DNA from 2 places in the Planococcus sp. TJ-307 genome. Region 1 is predicted to be linked to the other one. Evidence: riboswitches for the same ligand, from Rfam matches in the RefSeq annotation. Region 1 holds a riboswitch; the other holds the start of a gene.
What was found. A riboswitch is a leader RNA that binds a small molecule or an ion and turns the genes downstream of it on or off. The one in region 1 is predicted to bind FMN.

Region 1 (3,411 bases):
TTCAATTTTATTTCCCACTTTTCTAGTTCGTTCACCCATAAATTGGATTCGGTTTTTTCTATTAATTCTCTTGCCCCAAATTCGGGAGACCCACTGCTGTTATACATCTTATTCCCTTAAATTCCGTTTTTAAATCTTGAAAAAACCCCTGAGCAGGAGCCCAGGAGCTGGATGTTATAGTTTTTTCATTAGGTTCGCCATTTCAATGGCACCTGCAGCTGATTCCCAGCCTTTGTTGCCGGCTTTTGTTCCTGCCCGCTCAATAGCTTGCTCAATAGAATCGGTTGTCAAAACGCCAAAAATAACCGGAATATTTGCTTGGTCGCTAGCTCTTGAAACGCCTTTAGCAACTTCGCTGCAGACATAATCGAAATGCGGTGTCGCGCCTCGGATCACAGTTCCTAAAGTGATGACTGCATCGTAATTTCCGCTCATCGCCATTTTTTTGGCGACTAACGGAATTTCAAAAGCACCTGGCACCCAAGCGATTGACACGTCGTCTTCTCCAACGCCGTGGCGTTTTAATGCGTCTTCTGCACCACCCAGCAGCTTGCTTGTAATAAATTCGTTAAAGCGGCCGACAACGATGCCGATGCGCAGCCCTTCACCATTTAAATATCCTTCAAAATGTACAGTCATGCAATTCCATCTCCTCTGGTAGATTAATAGGTTGTTGTGCTTTGATTTTTATGTTGGTAGGATACTAACTCTTTAATTGTGAGAATTCCCAGTCCGAGCCGTTCTGCTACTTTCAGCAAATCGTCCACTCGGGCCATTGTGCCGTCTGGATTCATAATTTCACAAATGACCCCTGCAGGCGGCGATCCTGCCAGCTTCGCTAAATCAACAGCCGCTTCGGTGTGTCCCATCCGTTCAAGCACACCTCCGTCTTTTGCAATCAACGGGAAAATATGGCCTGGACGTTTAAAATCCGTCGCTTTCGCATCCGGCTTTATCAAACTGGTAATGGTATGAGAACGTTCGTAAGCACTGATGCCTGTAGTTGTGTCTTTATGATCAATGCTAATGGTAAAGGCTGTACCAAATTCGTCTGTATTATCGTCCGTCATCAAACCGATTTCCAAGTTTCGAGCGATGGACTGGGCAACAGGCACGCAAATCAATCCTCTGCCTTCTGTCGCCATCAAATTGACAATTTCAGGTGAAGCAAACTCTGCCAATGCAATAAAATCGCCTTCGTTTTCTCTATCTTCATCATCAATCACAATGATTGCTTTGCCATTTTTCAAGTCTTCGACGGCTTTCTCTACTGTGTAAAACATCTCTGATGTACCTCCCTTTAAAATCCATTTTCCGCCAGCCAACTTCGGCTGATTTTCGGTTCTGCTGTCTGAATGCGTTCGGTATACTTCGCCAACAGATCACATTCAATATTGACCTTGTCCCCAATGCCTTTATCTCCTAACAGCGAATCTTCCTGCGTGGTCGGAATAAGAGATATGGTCACCGTATTATGGCCAAGCGCAAAAATGGTCAGTGAAGTCCCATCCACTGCAATCGAACCCTTCAGCATCATGTATTTCATCAGCCGAGGCTCAAGTTCAATGGTTTTGGTCACGGCATTCGCTTCTTTTTTTGCAGAGCGAATTACGCCGACACCATCGATGTGCCCACTGACAAAATGGCCGCCAAAGCGTCCATTGGCTGGCATCGCACGTTCTAAATTCACACCGGATCCGGCCTTTAAACCAATCATTGTTGAAGACTTGACGGTTTCCGGAATAACATCAACCGTAAATGTATGAGAGTTGAATGTCGAAACTGTTAAACACACACCGTTAATGGAGATGCTGTCTCCACGTTTGATGTCCTCTAAAATCAGTCCGCAGGAAATGGTCAATTCCATCGCCTGTGGTTTAGTACGAACTGAAGCAACATGTCCCACTTCTTCGACTATGCCTGTAAACATTTGGTCACACTCCTCCGTTCAGGCCGCAAGAGCAGATTTAATTGGGGTAATATGGGTAATTGGGTGCTTTCCACCATGGGGCGTATAGGTGGTGAGGAAAGGAAAGTTCTGAAGGTTGGTCTGTGCATGTGCCCTGCTTCTTTGTCAAGATTGCCAGTTTCCCAGCTGTTTTTTGTACCTTGAAAAAGCTCTTTTTCCACGGAGGAAAGGAGCAGGATTAAAGATGGTCGTCTCGAAATTTCAGAGACTGGTCCCACATAACGGTTTTTGGTCATACAAATTCCTCCTTTCAATTTCAACTCAATTGAAAAGAAGAGGCACATAACGAAGCCGATCTCTAAATTCTTCTCCCATCCAGACTGTAACTGTCGGTGCTGGAATTTCACCAGCTCCACCGCTTGGACGCGCACAGCATAGTGGCCTATGCCTGCATTCGCCTAACCGGGTCACGGACTTGCAGTTTCCTGCTCACCGCCGGTAAGGAATTTCACCTTGCCCCGAAGAATTAGATTCGTAGTTTCGTCCTATTCATAGTAGCATAGAAAGAAAACAAACCAAATAAGTTGAACTTCAAAACTCATAATTATGTCTTAGTTGGAAGCTGTTTTCTTTCATTCGACTTATCCAGTCCATTTTTAGAAAGGGAGATTTTGTATGCCACATCGCCAAACAGTGAAAGGGATTGGAGTTGATGCTGAAACAAGGTGTGCCCATTACCACTCACCCATTGACCGGATTGCTATCAAGTTTTTTTGCTGCCAGCAATACTTTCCTTGCTTTGAGTGTCATGAAGCTGTTGGATGCAACAATCACCAAGTATGGCCAAAGGAAAAATTTCATGAAAAAGCCGTGTTGTGCGGAACTTGTGGACATGAATTATCAGTCGATGACTATGTAGCCTGCGCATCAACTTGCCCATCCTGCTCCTCGCCGTTCAATCCCGGCTGCAGTTTGCACAAGCATCTCTATTTCGAATAAAGTAAAAGCCAAGTGAGAGCAATACTGCTCTTACTTGGCTTTTTTGATGTACAAAGACATTACGTACTGCTCACCTTTTGAGCGCATAATTCGCCTGCCAGTATCTTTAAATCCTGCTTTTTGATACAGCCGTTGCGCCGGAATGTTACGCGCATTGACACCTAGCACTACTTCATCAAAACTAGAGAATTCCTCTCCCATAAACTCCGGCAATGCATAGATGGAACCTGTCGCGATGCCCCGGCCCTGAAATTTTGGATTTACAGAAAATCCTCTCAATAGAAGGGCATTTGGATTATCCGAATACTTTTTCCGGTCTTCTGACTCATCCAATTCAAAAAAACCGGCATCTTCACCCCTCGCTTTGATGATGATGAAGTGCTTTAAGGGGTCTTTAGCATCTTTTTCAATGATTTCTGTCGGCAGCCGTGTAAATTCCAACTGGTCTGACGGCAAATCGTAGTCAACTGACACTTTTGAGGAATACCGATGCAATGTAACTT
Region 2 (3,411 bases), on a different contig from region 1:
TTGCCTCGGTATTTCCAACCGTTGAGCGGGGAAGCTGCAATCGCCACTTCTTTTGCTTTTTGAGACAAATCAATTACCTGTTCATTATCCAGTAAATACCCTTCTGTAAATAACAGCTGAACCGTTTGATCATAGGCTTTCTTATCCAGTTTTGGCAGCACGCCAAAATAAGGATACAAGCCAAAATAGCCAATATCCTGTATCGTTTGACCAGACTTCTTTCCTTTGATCAAATGATAAGGCGAAGAGATGGTCCGCTGCCGGTTGACAGCCTTCATAATGGCAAGAATAAGTTCCGTAAATAACAAGCTTGCGCCCCCTAGCGGTTTTTGGTTGAAAAACTACTCAAACACCTTTAGAATAAAAACGATAGTATAACTGAACTTGTTCGGAGATAAAGGAGAGGAAAACAATATGGCTAAGTATACCATTGTCGACAAGGATACTTGTATCGCTTGTGGTGCTTGTGGTGCTGCAGCACCTGACGTTTATGATTATGATGACGAAGGAATCGCTTTTGTTATTTTAGATAATAACATGGGGACAGAACAAGTTCCAGACGAACTCGAGGAAGATATGGAAGATGCATTTGAAGGCTGTCCAACAGATTCCATCAAAGTCGCGGATTCATCTTTCGAAGGCGACCCTTTAAAATACGAAGACTGATCCAAATAGAAAAGGCGTTCGGCAGTGAATAACTGCCAAACGCCTTCTTTTTTTATGCAAAGCCTTTTTACATTTTTACTTCAAACTCCAGCGCCCAGATTATTGAGTCATAAGTCAACCCAGCCGCGTGACAAAGCACGCCATACTGCTGGGTTGTCTATGCCCGTCGAATCTACACGGGCGCTTGTGCTTTTCTATGTCCAGACTTCAGCGCCCAGCTCCTTGGGTCATAAGCCACACCGGCTGTGCGGCAAAAAGCGCCGCTTCGCCGGCTTGTCTTATGCCCGGCAGAGCTACATGGGCGCTTCCGCTTTTCTATCTATGATAAATAATAGGAACGCTGCTTTTCAATCCAAGTATGCATACTGCTGAACATCAACAGCACGACTGCAGTTAAAAGCAAGCCTTTGATTAAGTTAAACGGTAAGATCCCCAGAACGATTGTTCCGAACAGCACATTGCCTGTTTCTGCAGGCATGTTGAGGAAATAAGTGTACATCGGCAGAAACACTAAATAATTTAAAATACTCATGCCGATTGCCATTGATAATGTACCGGCAGCCAAGCCAAAGGCCATTCCTTTTTTAGTTGCTACTTTGTGGTAGATAAAATAAACCGGCAAAATAAACAATAAGCTTGTAACAAAATTAGCCATGTGGCCAACAGGAACTCCAGTTGGACTTCCTGCAAACAACCAATCCAACACATTTTTGAAAAATGCGACTAAAATTCCTGCGACCGGCCCCATTGTAACTGCTGCGATCAATGCTGGCACATCACTGAAATCCACTTTCAAAAAAGCAGGTAATGCAGGTAATGGAAAGTTGAAAAGCATCAAAATAAACGAAATACTGCTCAACATTCCGATAACGATCATCGTTTGCAACTTTTTGTTCTTCATATTCCTCTCTCCTTGTAGTGATTCACCAGAAGAAAAGCTTGGACCGTGCATGTACATACAAAATCCCTTAAGCAACACGCTTAAGGGAGAAAAGGCACACTTAACAAGCGTTCCGTTTATACATAAACGACACACGTCCGCACCTTCACCTTCTCCCATCCAGACTATACTGTCGGCTTTGGAATCTCACCAAATCCTGCGTTTTACGGCTCGCGGGCTTATGAACAGAAGTTCAATTACCGCCGGTAGGGAATTGCACCCTGCCCCGAAGATGAATCGATATTTTGTTATGTCCTAATCTTAGTATATAGAAAGAGCATTGTAAACAAATATGTTTACAATGCTCTTTTTCTTATTGTATTGGCCATTCTAACAGGTTTGCTGCTGCCGGAACTGGTAATGGCTGGCTAAAGTCAAAGTCATTCCAGACTTCCGACTGCAGCCCTTCCACTTGAACGTTTTTTCCAAACGCATCAGCGGTCAATGCAAAGCTCTCCATCATACGAACCACTACGACAGGATCCAGCGAATTCAGATCAACTTCCCCTTCGATTTCCACTTGCACTTGATCTTCTGTTTCTGACACTTGAATCTCAATGCTTGGTGGAACTGTAGCCTCATAAAAATCGTTCGGACTTTCTGTAAGGGCCTCAATCGCTTCCCCCGCAGCAGTAAATGGCATATCATACCCTGGCACCAGATATACTTTACCACTTGACGATTCAAAAGAATAATAGGCAATGTTTTTCTCCGCTGGGACAACCGGCTCTACAGGGCCAATTTCTGAAAACTCTGCAGCCGAACCGTCTTCGTTCGCCACTTCAATTTCTTCGACATCCTTAAATGTCTCCGAAAGTGTATTAAAGTAAATTCCCATACTGGCAGAAGCTAGGTCGTACTGGTGGTCCTGCGGCAATATATGGCGAATGCCGTCCGCTGTTTGTTCCAAAGTTCCTGCATATGGATGATACTCATCAAATCCAAGTAACTCTTCGTCAATGTCATCAGCATATTCTTGATACAGTTCATAAGATGTCGGACTTTCATCTCCGAATGCTGCTTCTATTTGTTCACGGGGAATCAGAAAGGAGACGGGTACGACAAATGCATTTTCAGTCAAGCCAAGGGTCATCAATGTCTGGTCTCCAATGGCTTCTTCGTAGACGGCCGAGCGCAGCGGTATGTCTGTTTGCGCTATTGAAAACTGATCAGACTCTCCAGTTCCCGACTCTTCAGTTTCAGGAACTGAAGAGTCTTGTTCGGATTGTTCAGTCGTCGCTGAGTCTTCAGTTGACTCTTGAGAATTTTGAGCCGTATCAATCCCATTTTGGCTGATAATAGTGGCGACTAATATCCCTATTGTAATAAATCCCAGCGCTGCAACCAGTAATGGAAGCCATTTTTTTGGACGTTTTGGGATCTTTTCTTTCTGGGCCAACCGATTGTATACTTCTTCTTTTGTTCGGTTATCTTTGATTGCGGGGAAATCCTTTAACAAATCTTCGATGGATTCATCGGTCCATTTGTTATTCGGCATTTTCATCTCCCCCTTCCCTCGCTATTAATTTTTCACGCAATGCTTTGATTGCGCGGTGCTGAGTGGTTTTTACTTTTCCTTCTGTCCAACCTAAAATATCCGCGGTTTCTGCTATTGATAAGTCTTGGAAAAAGCGCATGATGATCACCACTTTTTGGTCTCCGGTGCACGTATCTAAAGTTTTGTACAACAGTACTTTATCTTCATTCAATGATGAAACTTCCTCCGGAATCCGCTCCGACGAAACCAATTGCTGTGTTTCCCAATCAAAGTATTCCATTGAGTGCTTTTTGCGCACGGCCATTTT

Region 2: linked by a shared signal. The riboswitch ahead of AC4EHK_RS06775 (ECF transporter S component) and the one ahead of AC4EHK_RS02270 (hypothetical protein) in region 1 are both predicted to bind FMN.

Annotation. Positions count from the first base shown of each region.
Region 1 is NZ_JBZDOJ010000001.1:463,312-466,722, reverse strand. Features, by position in the region: gene ribH (6,7-dimethyl-8-ribityllumazine synthase) at 175-639, opposite strand; partial or broken gene ribB (3,4-dihydroxy-2-butanone-4-phosphate synthase) at 681-1,283, opposite strand; gene ribE (riboflavin synthase) at 1,301-1,930, opposite strand; gene AC4EHK_RS02270 (hypothetical protein) at 1,915-2,205, opposite strand; FMN riboswitch at 2,269-2,439, opposite strand; gene AC4EHK_RS02265 (CHY zinc finger protein) at 2,585-2,908, shown strand; gene AC4EHK_RS02260 (GNAT family N-acetyltransferase) at 2,939-3,411, opposite strand, start outside.
Region 2 is NZ_JBZDOJ010000002.1:119,102-122,512, reverse strand. Features, by position in the region: gene AC4EHK_RS06785 (YpbB family protein) at 1-308, opposite strand, end outside; gene AC4EHK_RS06780 (ferredoxin) at 415-666, shown strand; gene AC4EHK_RS06775 (ECF transporter S component) at 986-1,567, opposite strand; FMN riboswitch at 1,711-1,844, opposite strand; gene AC4EHK_RS06770 (hypothetical protein) at 1,920-3,104, opposite strand; gene sigX (RNA polymerase sigma factor SigX) at 3,094-3,411, opposite strand, start outside.